Regions from separate parts of the Alteromonas sp. I10 genome, predicted to be linked through region 1. Evidence: predicted binding sites of a transcription regulator. Region 1 holds the regulator's gene; each other region holds the start of a gene.

Region 1 (4,751 bases):
TAAAATTGCGGTTGCCGATGCCCATCCTTACGTAGCAAAACAAGCAAACTGGATTACGACCCTTCCCGGTGGGTTTGGCGCTGTCCGAGAAATATCGGATACCATTTTGCAGGCCAAAGGGATAGCAAATGAGATTTTTGGAGCTAGTGTATGAGTCTGTTTGGCTTTAATCGCTTAGGATTAAGTATATCGGCGCTATTTATTCTGGCGATGCTGATGTACATCCCTACGTGGATGGAAGAGCAGCCTGAAACGCAGGGGAATCGTGAAAACGATGCGCTAAAGCCCGCCTACAAAGCAAAAAATCTAACCACTACGCTGTACAATCAAGACGGTGAGTTAAATCACAAAGTATTTGCAGAGTCGATGGAGCATTACGACCAGCTTGGCTTTGTATTGTTTCAGCAACCTAAATACACCCTTTATACAGAAAACGCGTCATCACCATGGGTGGTAACCGCTGATGAAGGTACACTATACAATAACGAGCTAATCCAGCTGGAAAACCAAGTTAATATTGAGAACCAAACTGGCGATGACTTTGTCAGAAGTATATCGACCGAGTACATTCAAATTAATTTAGAAACCAAGCAAATGACATCTGACCAACCCGTTGAAATACTGGGCACCCAATATGTCATTTTAAGTAATGGGTTTAACGCGAATTTACGCACACAAGAATACGAGCTTTTAGATCATGTACAAACCACTTATTCCCCTAGCAACTAGTTTATTGCTTGCCATCGCTAGCGGTGCGGTACACGCCAGTGAAGATGATTTTTCGCAGCCCATAAAAATAGGCTCGAACACCCAGTTTATCGACGGTAAAAATAAAACCGCGTTGTACAAAGACGACGTACTCATAACTCAAGGCTCTTTGGTTATTGAAGCTGACGAAGTGGAAGTAATTGCCACTGACGGTGGTGGTCGTGAAATATTTATTGCTAGAGGGAAGCCTGCAAGCTATTCCCAGCAATTGGAAGACGGCACGCCAGTTTCAGCAAAAGCTAATGAAATACGCTATGAAGTGGTGAACCGAACGATTTCTCTTGCCGGAAACGCAGAGTTGAAACAAGACACCAGTAAAGTACAGGGTGACAACATCACGTTCGATATGATTACCGAGCAATTGCTAGCGACTGGCGGCGCAGGTAAGGATGGTGAGGGTCGAGTGACCACAGTATTCACACCTGAGACCATTCGCAAAACTTCGTCTAAGAAAGACAAAAAAGACAACGAGGGCAATGAATAGCAATGGCAACTTTGAGCGCTAAAAATCTTGCTAAGGCTTACAAGTCAAGACAGGTTGTACGAGATGTAAGCCTGTCTGTCTCAACGGGTCAAATTGTTGGTCTTCTTGGCCCAAATGGCGCTGGTAAGACCACCACATTCTACATGATTGTTGGTTTAGTGAATCTGGATAAAGGTAAGATTGAAATCGACGACAATGAGCTAACTCATCAGCCCATGCACGAGCGTGCACGCCGCGGAATTGGCTACCTACCGCAGGAAGCCTCTATTTTCAGAAAGCTCACCGTGCATGAAAATATCATGGCCATTTTGCAAACCCGTAAAGATTTAAATTCACAACAGCAAGAAGAAGAAGCAGATGCGCTACTTGATGAATTTAATATTAACCATATACGTAATAGTACGGGGATGAGTTTGTCAGGGGGCGAACGCCGTCGCGTTGAGATTGCCCGCGCTCTGGCAGCAAAACCGCAATTTATTTTGTTAGACGAACCATTTGCTGGTGTTGATCCAATATCAGTTAATGATATAAAGAAGATAATACAACATCTTCGCGATAGGGGGATTGGAATCCTTATCACGGACCATAACGTACGAGAGACATTGGATGTTTGTGAAAAGGCGTACATTGTGAGTCATGGCGAGCTTATTGCGCAAGGAACGGCGGAACAGGTTTTAAGTAATCAAAAAGTAAGGGATGTATACCTAGGCGAACAATTCAGGCTATAGTTAATGTAACCGAATTGTCATTTTTCAGTTTCGCTCTGGTATATTCAATTTAGAGCATTTAAATAAGACGTAGATGAAACCATCTTTACAGCTAAAATTTAGCCAACAACTTACCATGACACCACAGCTTCAGCAGGCCATTAAACTGCTGCAGCTTTCTACACTTGATCTTCAACAAGAGATCCAAGAAGCGCTCGATTCTAATCCGCTATTAGAAGTTGAAGAAGGTAACGACGAGCCGCAACTAGAAAAGAACAATATCGACAACGATGACAGCGGCTCTGAGGCCACTGCTTCTGCATCTAGTGACACATTAGAAGCCGGCGATGCACTTGAGAAAAACGATCTTCCCGATGAGCTGCCAATCGACAGCACATGGGACGAATACTATTCTGCTTCATCTTCTCCAGCTCCAGGTCCATCCAATGACGACGAGCAAATCTTCCAAGGTGAGACTACTGAAGATATTCAAGAGCACCTTCTTTGGCAAATGCGCCTTACCCATTTCTCGGATACCGATCGCGCAATCGCTACAGCAATCATCGACTCTATTGACGAGTCAGGTTATTTAACCGTTACCCTTGACGATATTTTAGAAGCGGTTAACGATGATGATATGGAAGAGCCGATTGAAATGGACGAAATAGAATGTGTGCTTAAGCGCATTCAGATGTTCGACCCTATTGGTTCTGGCTCTCGCTCTCCACAAGAATGTTTGATGGTGCAATTGCGCCAGTTTTCAGAAGACACACCGTGGCTTGCTGAAGCAAAGCAACTGATTGAAGAGTACTCTGACTTACTGAGCAGCAAAGACTATCGTACGCTTATGCGTAAAAGCCGATTGAAAGAAGATCAGCTACGCGAGGCAATGCGTTTACTGCAAACCTTGAATCCTCGCCCAGGTAGTGCTTTAGTTACTAAAGAGCCTGAGTACGTTATTCCTGATGTCTCAGTAACCAAGAAAAATGGCCGTTGGGTGGTTGAGCTGAACCCCGACAGTCTGCCTAAGTTAAGCGTAAATCAACAATACGCTGCAATGAGTCGCCGTGCCAAGAATAGTAGCGATTCACAATTCATCCGCTCACACATGCAAGAGGCTAAGTGGTTCATAAAGAGCCTTGAATCTCGTAACGAAACCTTAATGAAGGTTGCAAACTGCATTGTGCAGCAGCAAATGGGCTTTTTTGAGCACGGCCCGGAAATGATGAAACCAATGGTGCTAAATGATGTCGCAGAAATGGTAGATATGCACGAATCCACTATTTCGCGAGTGACAACGCAAAAGTACATGCATACGCCACGTGGAATCTTCGAATTGAAGTATTTCTTCTCAAGCCACGTTGCAACAGAGTCTGGTGGTGAATGTTCATCTACAGCGATTCGTGCATTGATCAAGAAATTAGTGGCCGCTGAAAAGCCTAGCAAGCCGCTAAGTGATAGCAAGATTGCTTCATTGTTGGCCGAACAAGGCATTAAAGTTGCCCGGCGAACAATAGCAAAGTACCGGGAATCGTTGTCGATCCCGCCGTCGAACCAACGCAAAAGCCTTATTTAATCGGGCTTAATAATATAAGGAAGACGAAATATGCAAATCAACCTTACTGGTCATCATGTCGAAATCACCGACTCTTTGCGTAATTATGTCGATACGAAGTTCAGCAAACTTGAACGTCACTTTGATCACATTTCTAATGTGCATGTCATCCTGAACGTTGAAAAATTAAATCAAAAAGCCGAAGCGACCGTTCATTTAAGTGGCGCTGAAGTATTCGCATCCTCAGAAAATACCGACATGTATGCGGCGATTGACAGCATGGTTGATAAACTCGACCGGCAGGTAATCAAGCATAAGGAAAAACTGAAAAAACATTAGTAGTTAATTAAGCATGGATATACAAGCCATCGTAAGTCTGGACCGCACCGAGTGTGCGGTTCAGTGTAATAGTAAAAAGCGAATTCTTGAGATCATCGCTGATATCGCTGCCAAGCAAAACGAGAACATTGATCAGGCAACGGTACTCAACAGTTTGATGGCTCGAGAGCGTATGGGTAGTACAGGCATTGGCAATGGTATCGCCCTGCCCCACGGACGCCTACCGGGCCTTGAGAAAGTGATTGCCATTGTTGTAACCAGCACTCCAGCAATCGACTTTGACGCCCTTGACGAGAAACCCGTAGACATCTTTTTTGCGCTACTCGTTCCCGAGGAACAGACCGAAGGACACCTTCAAACGCTGGCCACCGTGGCTGGTAAACTAAGCGACAAAGAAACGATTAAAGCAATACGTCGCGCAACGACAAGCGACGATATTCTATCTGCATTAAGTTAAACATTAAGCGCCTATTAACCGTTTAGTAGGCGCCTAATTCAACAACGCGTATGTGATAAAACCAGAGTATTAGGGAGAAAGTAGGTGAAGCTGATAATAATCAGTGGTCGTTCGGGGTCTGGTAAGTCTGTCGCACTTCGCGCATTGGAAGATTTAGGTTATTACTGTGTTGATAATATCCCGGTAAACTTACTTCCCACCTTAACCCATACAGTTGTTGACGAGTACGATCAGGTTGCGGTAAGTATCGATGTGAGAAACTTACCTAAAAATCCTGACGATTTGGTAGAAATTCTAGACTACCTGCCTTCTTCGTGGTCGATGACCATTGTTTACATTGACGCGAGCGATGATGTACTGGTTAAGCGTTTTAGCGAAACACGTCGTCTTCACCCTCTCGCCAAGCTTAATAAATCGCTTTCAGAAGCCATTAAAGCCGAG
Region 2 (4,751 bases), on a different contig from region 1:
TGACCTGCAAACTGTTTCTCCATGATTTCGTTCAGCTCTTGTAGTGCAGCCGGCTGAACTTCCTCAAGATTTGCTATACGCATTAGCAAGTCGAGTCGTACTTTTTCAGGGAACTGCGCCAATATTTCAGCACTTTGTTCAGGCTCTAAATAAGACAATACGATAGTTTGAATCTGCGGGTGCTCATTGCGAATAATGCTAGCTACTTGCTTAGAATCCATCCATTTCAATGAGTCTAGGCCTTTTGCACCGCTTCCCATCAGGATTTGATCAATTAGGTTTGCCGCCTTATCTTCACCTAACGCGGCTGTTAGCGCACGTTTAACAAAGTCTTGGCTTTGGAAGCCAATGGTACTGTAATTCTGAATTTCTTCGATAAAGTGCTTATGAACCGCCGTAATTTTGGTTTGCGTCATATCGTCCACTTTTGCCATTTCAGTACCGAGCTTTTGTACTTGCTTGGGCTCTAAGTGTTTCAATATCTGGGCGGCGTCTTCTTCAGAAAGACTCAGCAGCAAGATGGCCGCTTTTTCTACGCCTTCTAATTTACTGACGTCGTATGACGGCTCGTCAACATTGGCAAGTTCTTCAGCCATAATCTTATCTCACTACTCGTCTTGCATTAACCAGCCCTTCACTACTTGGGCTGATAACTCAGGTTCATTGGCCACAAGGGCACGTACAGCTTTAAGTACATCTTCATCTTTGTGCAGGTCAGGCAGCATGAGTGAACCATCTGGCGCAAAACCTACCTGTCCTTCGTCAAAGTCAGACGTTAACATGCTAATGGTGTCATCGCCTAAATCTAAGCCCTCATCTGCATCAAATTCATCGGCGTCGTTCGACTCATCAGGATTAATAAGACGACGTAGCATAGGACGAATCACGAAGATGATAAGCACTATTATAACCAAGCCACCAACAACTAGCTTAAGAATTGGTAGAAATCCGGGCTGCTCCCAAATAGGCGCGTCTTCAATTTCCCCTGCGTCCATCCGAGTAAAGGGCACGCTTACAACTTCTAACGAATCACCACGGGTAACGTCAAAGCCAATGCCGCCCTGTAAAAGCCTACGTATGTTGAGAATCTCTTCTTGTTTACGCGGTGTTGGCGTCATCGCACCGTCTTCACCCGCAACTTGGGTATAGTCCACCGCCACAGATACACTTAATCTGCGAATAACCCCTGTCTGTTTCTTGGTATGACTGATAGTGGTATCAAGTTCGTAGTTGCGCGTAGACTCTTTTGCTGTGCGCCCAGGCATAGTTTGTTGACTGCCGCCCACTGCATTTTCTGGAATATTAGAATCTAACGGAGGCTGATTAGACAGTGCACCAGGAATACCGCCAACACCGCCACCTACGCTGTTTTCTTCCATTATCATTTCACTGCGAACCGCAGGTAAATCAGGGTTGTAGCTACGCTGTGTTTGTTCCATAGCTGTAAAGTCCATGGTAACGTCAGCTTGTGCTGTGTAGTTACCTATGCCCAATACTGGAATCAGTATCGCGTCAATTTTTTCTAAGTACTCTTGCTCACGCTGGCGCTCAATCTCGTATTCTTTTCTGGCACGAGCACTCATAGAATCTTGAGAGCCTGAGTTAAGCAGACGACCATTGCTGTCTGTTACGGTTACCTTAGACGGCTCCATGTTTTGCACTGCAGACGCCACAATATCGACAACAGCATCAACCTCTTCACCTGCAATAACGGCACCGCGCTTAGCCGTTAGCACAACGGTTGCCGACGCTTTCTTCTCTCTTCGCGCAAATACGTTCTCTTTAGGCATAGCTAACAAGACACGGGCTTTTTGAATGCTCGCGATATCTTCGATGGTAGCCGCGATTTGTTGCTCGCGGGCGTGTTTTAGACGTTCCATCTCAACACGCTGGCTCACGCCAAACCCCATATCCTGCATAATGATATCTGTACCGGCATCAGAGGCCTTTGTTAACCCTTGGCGGGTCATGCCTAAACGGATGTTTTGGAATTCGTCACTTCTTACGTAAACAATATTGCCTTCAAGCTTATAGTCGATTTGGTTTGCATCCATATAATCGAGGGTTTCAATAAGCTCTTGGGTTTCCATTTTCGCAAGTGGACGGTAATCAGGTTCTTGCGACCAGATAAGAATAAAAATAGCGATGGCGACGCAGATTACCAAAACAACCACAAGGGCCATTTGGCGCATCATATCTGCGCTACCTAAAGTGTCCATAAAACCAGATTTGTTTTCTGGCTCATTGTCCACTGCTTGATTTTGATCAGGAACCGTAAGGTTTGTACCTGTAGCTTCAGCCATAACCTACTCCACCTACACCGGCATATTCATTATTGTTTTATAGGCTTCAAGTACTTTGTTACGCACTTGAACAGTGGCTTCAAAAGCAATGCCTGCCTTTTCTTTCGTCAGCATAACTTGAGCTAGGCTTAAGTTAGGGTCGCCCATTTCAAAACGCTGCTGCGCGTCTTTAGATTCGAGCTGCATGCCGTTTACACCATCTACCGCATTCTTTAGCATGGTCGAGAAATCACTTGCCGAGCTATTAACTTCACTAAGCGGCTGCTGTTGAGGCTCATTAACTTGAAGACGAGTTTGCCCAATCATGTTCTGCATTTCTTGATACAAACTATTGGCTTTAACGTCCATAACCACTCCTAGTGCTTTTTCGAGACCGCCTGAACATCGGCGTATAACTTATGTATAGAGGGGATTTAGCAAAGGGCTTGCCAACTTTAAAAAACTATACATATCAAGAAGATAAATCAAAAATAAGAGGGTTAGCCAAATTTATGGCGTTTGACTTAGTGTGAGCAACAAAAAACCGCCGCCTTCTTTACTACAGAGGCGACGGATAAGGACGAGGAAACCGAAAGTGTAGAAAGCGACCTTATGCGGGCACTTCAATACCGTCTTCGCGCATGCGCGCTAATTTGTAACGAAGGGTTCTTGGACTAATGCCGAGCTTTTCTGCCACATCTTTACGCTTGCCGTTACACGACACCAATGTATCGAGGATAATTTGATGTTCTTGGTAGCGCAGCTCAGACCCTAGCCTATTATCTTCAACATGCTCTTGCGGTGTCTCAACAGGTGCAGTCATGTCTTCGTCAATCATTAAATCGCTGGCGTCGATTTCATTGTGTTCGCATAAAATAAGCGCCCGTTGAACCACGTTTTCTAGTTCGCGAACGTTCCCTGGCCAGCTGTATTGTGACAGCTTATTGCGTGCTGCTGCGCTTAACCTGATAGTACCCAGCCCTTGAGAACTAGCGTGACGCTGAACCAGATGTTCGGCGAGAGGGACAATATCACCCGGACGTTCCGATAGCGGGCGCCACTCAATAGGGAATACATTTAAGCGGTAGTACAAATCTTCTCTGAACTCTCCCGCATCCACTGCTTTTCTCAAATCTCGGTTACTTGTAGCAATAACACGGACGTTGAGCTTAACGGTTTTACGTCCGCCAAGACGCTCTACTTCGCGCTCTTGTAACACGCGTAGCAGTTTAGCTTGAAGCGCCAAATCCATCTCGGTTATTTCATCAAGTAACAGCGTACCGTCTTGGGCTTGTTCAAATTTACCCGGGCAAGCTTGGATTGCGCCGGTGAACGCACCTTTTTCGTAACCAAACAAGGTCGCTTCTAGCATGTTCTCTGGTATGGCTGCACAGTTGATGGCGACAAATGGCGCATCACTTCGCGGCGACTGATCGTGAATATAGCGAGACAGCACTTCTTTACCCGAACCGCTTGGTCCCATTACCATCACAGTGGCGTCGGACTTCGCGACTTTGCGAGAAAGCTCAAGTAACTTCAAGCTTGAAGGGTCAGCAACAATAGGCGTGCGTGACTCTATTTTTTGAGCCGGCGCGTAGCGTCCCACTAAATTAAGCAGTACTTCTGGGGCAAACGGTTTGGATAGATAATCTGTTGCGCCATCGCGCATTGCCTGCACGGCATCATCAATAGTGGCATAGGCTGTCATCAATAGCACCGGCATATTGGGGTACTTAGTTTTGATACTTTTAAGTAGCGTTAAACCGCTCATTTCGCCCATTTGAATATCGCTTACCACTAAATCGACGGAGCGCGAAGACAGCACCATTAACGCTTCTTCAGCACAGTCAGCGGCAACAACCTCATAGTTACCTAACAGAAGGGTGTCTAGGAGTGCTTCGCGTAATCCTGCGTCATCTTCAACAATTAAAATGGTAGTTTTAGACATTATTCTCTCCTATGACCTACGCAACATGAGTCAATGTTTGTGAAGATTGAGCGTTCACCACACACGGCAAAGACACACTAAAGCACGCCCCACCTTCTGGCATATTTGATACGCTAAGCAAACCGTTGTGGGCGTTTACGACGGATTTAACCACCGCAAGACCAAGGCCCGTGCCATGAGTTTTAGTTGTGAAAAACGGTTCAAAAATTTTGTTTTTGAGTTTATCCGGTACGCCAGGACCTTTATCTATAATGGCCACATGCAAACGTTCATCAGACACTGCAGTTTCTACGTGCACGCACTCCCCTTTCGGAGTAACTTGGCTCGCGTTGTGAACAAGGTTTAATAACGCGCCTTGAAGCGCTGTAAGATTACCGGTAATAGATACGTTTTTATCGAAGCCGCTAAAAGTTAGCGTTTGCTGTGCTTGAGCCGTCATGGTTTGGGCACTGCCTTCAATTGAAGTAAACAACTCTCCCAAGCTAATTTGGCTGACCACTTGTTCTTCCCCTGACTTAGCG
Region 3 (4,751 bases), on a different contig from region 1:
CGTCACGCCACCTAGATAGTCTACTGGTAGACGAAGAAACCTGTGCCGTTTTGCCTGGTTGCCAAATACCTGAGTCGTTAAAACTAAAAACAGGTATCAGGTCTGTGCGCTGTGAGCCGGGTAATACATTAGACACTAAGCTGTCTAGCACAAGGGGATCCGATGAAGGGGAGTCATAGTATCCTAAAACCATATGTGCTTGTGTTACTCGACTTCTACCAATCTTCGCTTTTACATAAATTAGGCGAAGTTTAGAACTATCGATACCTAAGTGTAGCAGAGCTACGTATTTTGCAATGGCATAATCCTCACAATCTCCGCGAGAATGGCCAAAAAGTTCAGAAGGGGTTGCCCAGTAGTCTTTTTCTTTAAACACAATATCGTCAGTAGCATACTGAATATGCTCATCAAAGAAAGCGTTTACACCAAGCAATTGATCTTTGACACCCTTACTTTCAAGAGCGTGTAGGGCAACTTCTAGCGCTGCAACGTGTGATGCTTTATCAGCTCCAAATTTATTTTTTACTTCCTGTTCAAGCTTTGGAAACTCGATTACATACTGATCCTTCATTTGCTGTCCAGCCAGTAGCAGGGCCACTAATGCTAAGCAGTGCGACGCAAATAGAGAAAGGGTCATAACTTCATTATTTTAGTTATACTAAAGTATAGGCGAGCGTAACCTTCTTCACCTAAAGTTTAAGTATAATTTGCTATACGTAGTTATAGGTATAACATGGCTGTGCTGATAAACCAACCATGATTTCGAATGCTAAAGTGGAAATCGAGAAAGACTATTTTTTTACTACAAAATCGTGTTCTTGAATGTTTGCGATAATTCCTGCACCTTCGTTTACTACTAGAGACGAATTACCGTAGGCACTACTCACTACAAATTTGCCAGGATATAGCGAGTACTGTAAGTATTTACGGCCACGGTTATCGACAATCTCTTTAGCTTGATAAAGGTATAGTTCATCTTTTTCAGAAATGCCATTATCTCTGCCTAACGATACAGAAATTTTATCGCCGGCAACATTAATCACTCTACCTGTCATTGGCTGGCATGCAGTGGCTTCTTTTATGTCTTCAATCGCTTCTGCTATTGTCGCGTTGACAGTTTGCCCATAAAGCGACTGCCAAAACTTCGTCGAAAATTCATCTACATCTTCGAATCTGTCGAATGTCCATTCTCCTTGATTCTGATAAGACTTAGTCAACAACAGGCCTCCATTAATGCCGTCATAGACTTGAATGGTCATAGCAAAGGAGCGTCGAGAAGTACCCTCACGCCACGGTGTAAAAACCGAAGCCTCTTCCCGTGTCATGCTTAAATCATCTATCATGCCCACCAGCACAAATTGAGTATTACTTTGCGCTGAAAGCGTGCGTACATTTTGGTCAGTATATCGACTGTCAAATTTTGCAGTATGTGGCGCGATATAGATAATATCTAGGTTTTCAGTTTTATTTCGCATGGCCTGCGCTAACTGCTGGGTGAATGAAGCATCGAAATTGGGAATATTACCCTGTGTTAGCTGCGCTCTGTTACGTACCCTGAAATGTGTAGTAGCGAAATGTTTTTGGTCATTTTGTGCGGCACACACTTTTCCTCTTGGAAAAATGTCAGCGCGAATACTTACCGTAATCACATCGCCGCTATAAACTTCATCAACTAGTTCCAATTGTTCAACTTCGCCGGTAGAGCGAATGGTCATCTCTTCATTTTTAAGAAGACCATTTGTAAGCTTGGCGACACTATGAACTGACGCGCCTGCAAAAAGCATGGCTTGCTTAAGTGCCTCTTGGGTAGCCGCATGTCTGGCAGTTTCCTTATCACCATTTCGCACCACAGCCTGTCCTGTAGCCTCGTACCACACGGCATTTGCTTGCCCAACCAAAAATGCAAACAGGCAAATTACCGCCACGACTGCATTTAAAATAGTTACCAGCTTTGTTTTGCTAATATGTCGCACCGCACACCTCTGGAGGTTTTTATCTAACTGCGCTATGCAAAGCGCCCGGTTTATGAAGCGAAGTATGCGAAAAGAGTGCCAGTTGATGTGGTTTCGTCGCCATTAAATCAATCGGGCGCATATCTTGCACATATCTTGCAACGCGTATCTTGCTAAAGGTTTGTAAAAAGCGTCAGTTTAGATATGTCAAAATCTGCTACCGCGAGTATGGCAGTATCTCGTAGTTACAAGGCTGCCACCGACGAGAGCAGCGTAACTACACATTTGATTTTATTAATAATGTAATTTGGAAATGAAACTATGTGCTTGAAAAAAATACATAAATCAAAATCGCTGCTGCTGTCTTGCTTTCTTGGTTTAGCAATAAGCACTGGTGGATGCGGCATTATTGATAAACACGTTGAGTGGGAAACAATAGAACCAGAAAGCTATCCCGTGCTCAAGGCGGTAGGCTATGCGCCGATTTCTTCTCAGCATGGCGAAAGCGACAGCATGAAGCTTATAATGGCGATGAAAGCGTCAAAATTAGATGCATACCGAGAGCTCACTGAACAAGTCTATGGTCAAAAAATTGAAGGCAATCAGTCTCTGTCTCACTTGGTTATAGATAGCGAAACATTGCGAGCATCTGTAGAGGGGGTCATTAGAGGCGCTGAAGTCGTAAAAGCCTATCCGGTAGGTGAAGATACATACGTCACCGAACTCGCTTTAGATATGCAGCAGGTTTACGATATATATCTGTCGACCGCAAAACCGCGCCGAGTAAAGGATGTTAAGTATTATTAAACGTTAGCGAAAGGGGGGGGGGCGCAAGTGGCTGTATCGTGAAGTCTTAAAACATGCGCAAATTCACAGAGATATAATTTACTTTTACCGGTTAAGGCTTAATGGTTAAAGCTCGCTGAGTGGGGTTTACTGAAATCGCAAAAAATTAGGCGCTCACTCCCGACCCTAAAGTCCCGCCTTTCGGCTTTCCTTTTTTGTCATAGGTGAGCGATTCTTTGGCACGCACTTCCATCATCAAGTTACGTAAGTGTGTGAGGCGTAGCTGTCCTTGCTCTACGGCTTTTTGATTGACCTGCGTGCGGTATTTGCAATCGTCCAGAAGTTTCTTTGCATTAGCCATTAATGCTTCATCTTCTTCTGACATTGAGCCTTGATCGTTAATTGTGCGCTCAATGCTTCCATCGAGAGCCTGAATAGACGTTAACAGTGCTATCTTTTCGTCTAATAAGTTCATTAAAGATTCTGCGTCTCGCGAACTGATAAGTTGCAATTCTTTTTCAAGCAATACTGCAAGTGAAGACAGTTGCTCCACTTGCTTTGTTAGTGCTTGTGTCAATTGGCTTGCTTGTTCAGTCACGTTAGCTCTCTTCTGGTTAGTTACGAGTTTTGTCGCTCACTATTTAGCGCCAAAAATCTCACCTTCTAGTTTTGCAATCTTGTTGGCAAGCACTTCAGGATTAACTTTATACTCGCCACTTTGAATCGCTCGCTTAAGGCGATCGACTTTATCTTGGTTCACAGGCGCTTCCGAACCTTTCTTCTGAACCTGGTTGAGCTGCTGAGCAGATTGCGTCAACGATACAGAATCCTGACGCGGAACTGATGCGGTTTGCGCAGCCTGTGTTGATGCCTGCTGTGGAGATTGCTGCGTTTGGTTTTGCTGTGCAACCTTTCCATTATCAACGGGTGTTTTCGGTAACCCATTGTTTATATTGTTAATTGCCATAATTAGTCCTCACTACTTTTTCGCCTCTGTAAAGTGTATCGGCCTTTTGGCTAATTTCTTTAGCTAAATTGTGAACAAAAAAGTAGATATTCGCTGCCTCGTTTATAAGTGTATCACGACTTCTTCAGGGCTTGCGACTCTTGCTATCACCGCCTTTTGGCTACTGGCATTAATTACCTTAATATTGTCACCAACAACACCGTCTTGCTGAGCGATTCCGGCTGTTTTCACTTCCATACCTGCTACCTCAGCAGTTATGGTAATTCTGTCGCCTTTGCACACAAAGCATAGCATATTTGACTGTATAGCTTGTCCGTCAGTCACTCGGCGTTTTATTCTAGCCCCAATAAGTGCTTCTAGCTCAGTAAATGCGGTATGGCGCAATCGTCTTACATCAACTTTTGCCAGAGAGAGATTCGATGATGTTAGTACGGTTCCTGGACTTATTGCGCCTTGAGTGACAACAATTTCTTTGGTACGCGTTACTTGCCCGCTGGTAAAAAGGTACCATTCATTATTTCTACAGCTCACTCTAACTGATATATACGATTGGCTCAGCGCTTCTTGCGACGCATTGTATTCGAACCCAGTTGGGCAGTCAGGAATATTTATCCTATCGTCTATCTTCACAATAGACACATCAATGCTAGTATCCTGCGTATTATCAGCAAGTTGAGTTATTAGGTATTGTTTTGCGCCTTCTTCAACCTGTTTGTGATTGGTTTGTGTCGCCAAGCAGTTCATAGAAAGCACACTGAAAACGGTCAATGACAGTAATCGTGTGAATGTAAGGCGCGTTTTGGCGTTCATATTTTTCATCATGACTTTTCGTGTTCAGTTTACAAGTTATTGACTATGCTTAATACGGCCGGTTTGCTTAGTGCAAATAAATAACAGCCAAAGTAAATCCATAAGGTTTACAAGCACGAGCGTCAACGCAGGATCATTGACTAAGTTAAGGTATAAACCCTACTAAAGACTGAAAAATGCTATTTAGTGTCATTTTTCTGTCGTTTGACCTGCAAAAATTTAGTGATATTGTCTAT

The links. The regulator sigma-54, encoded in region 1, starts transcription at its own class of promoters, with help from an activator protein. The targets are predictions, from matches to a motif close to GTTGGCACGNNNNTNGNNT.
Region 2: a site for sigma-54 is predicted at 2,718-2,736, ahead of fliE (flagellar hook-basal body complex protein FliE). Genes of this name have one in related genera too.
Region 3: a site for sigma-54 is predicted at 2,038-2,056, ahead of BZA03_RS00210 (flagellar assembly protein T N-terminal domain-containing protein). Genes of this name have one in related genera too.

What each region holds. Positions count from the first base shown of each region.
Region 1 is NZ_QJJN01000003.1:243,042-247,792, forward strand. Features, by position in the region: gene kdsC (3-deoxy-manno-octulosonate-8-phosphatase KdsC) at 1-154, shown strand, start outside; gene lptC (LPS export ABC transporter periplasmic protein LptC) at 151-729, shown strand; gene lptA (lipopolysaccharide transport periplasmic protein LptA) at 698-1,252, shown strand; gene lptB (LPS export ABC transporter ATP-binding protein) at 1,255-1,980, shown strand; gene BZA03_RS07940 (RNA polymerase factor sigma-54) at 2,054-3,535, shown strand; gene hpf (ribosome hibernation promoting factor) at 3,566-3,853, shown strand; gene ptsN (PTS IIA-like nitrogen regulatory protein PtsN) at 3,867-4,310, shown strand; gene rapZ (RNase adapter RapZ) at 4,395-4,751, shown strand, end outside.
Region 2 is NZ_QJJN01000001.1:110,382-115,132, reverse strand. Features, by position in the region: gene fliG (flagellar motor switch protein FliG) at 1-596, opposite strand, end outside; gene fliF (flagellar basal-body MS-ring/collar protein FliF) at 609-2,303, opposite strand; gene fliE (flagellar hook-basal body complex protein FliE) at 2,316-2,651, opposite strand; gene BZA03_RS00405 (sigma-54 dependent transcriptional regulator) at 2,893-4,230, opposite strand; gene BZA03_RS00400 (PAS domain-containing sensor histidine kinase) at 4,247-4,751, opposite strand, start outside.
Region 3 is NZ_QJJN01000001.1:70,368-75,118, forward strand. Features, by position in the region: gene BZA03_RS00205 (transglutaminase-like cysteine peptidase) at 1-571, opposite strand, end outside; gene BZA03_RS00210 (flagellar assembly protein T N-terminal domain-containing protein) at 792-1,973, opposite strand; gene BZA03_RS00215 (LPP20 family lipoprotein) at 2,274-2,759, shown strand; gene flgN (flagellar export chaperone FlgN) at 2,905-3,336, opposite strand; gene flgM (flagellar biosynthesis anti-sigma factor FlgM) at 3,376-3,705, opposite strand; gene flgA (flagellar basal body P-ring formation chaperone FlgA) at 3,808-4,524, opposite strand.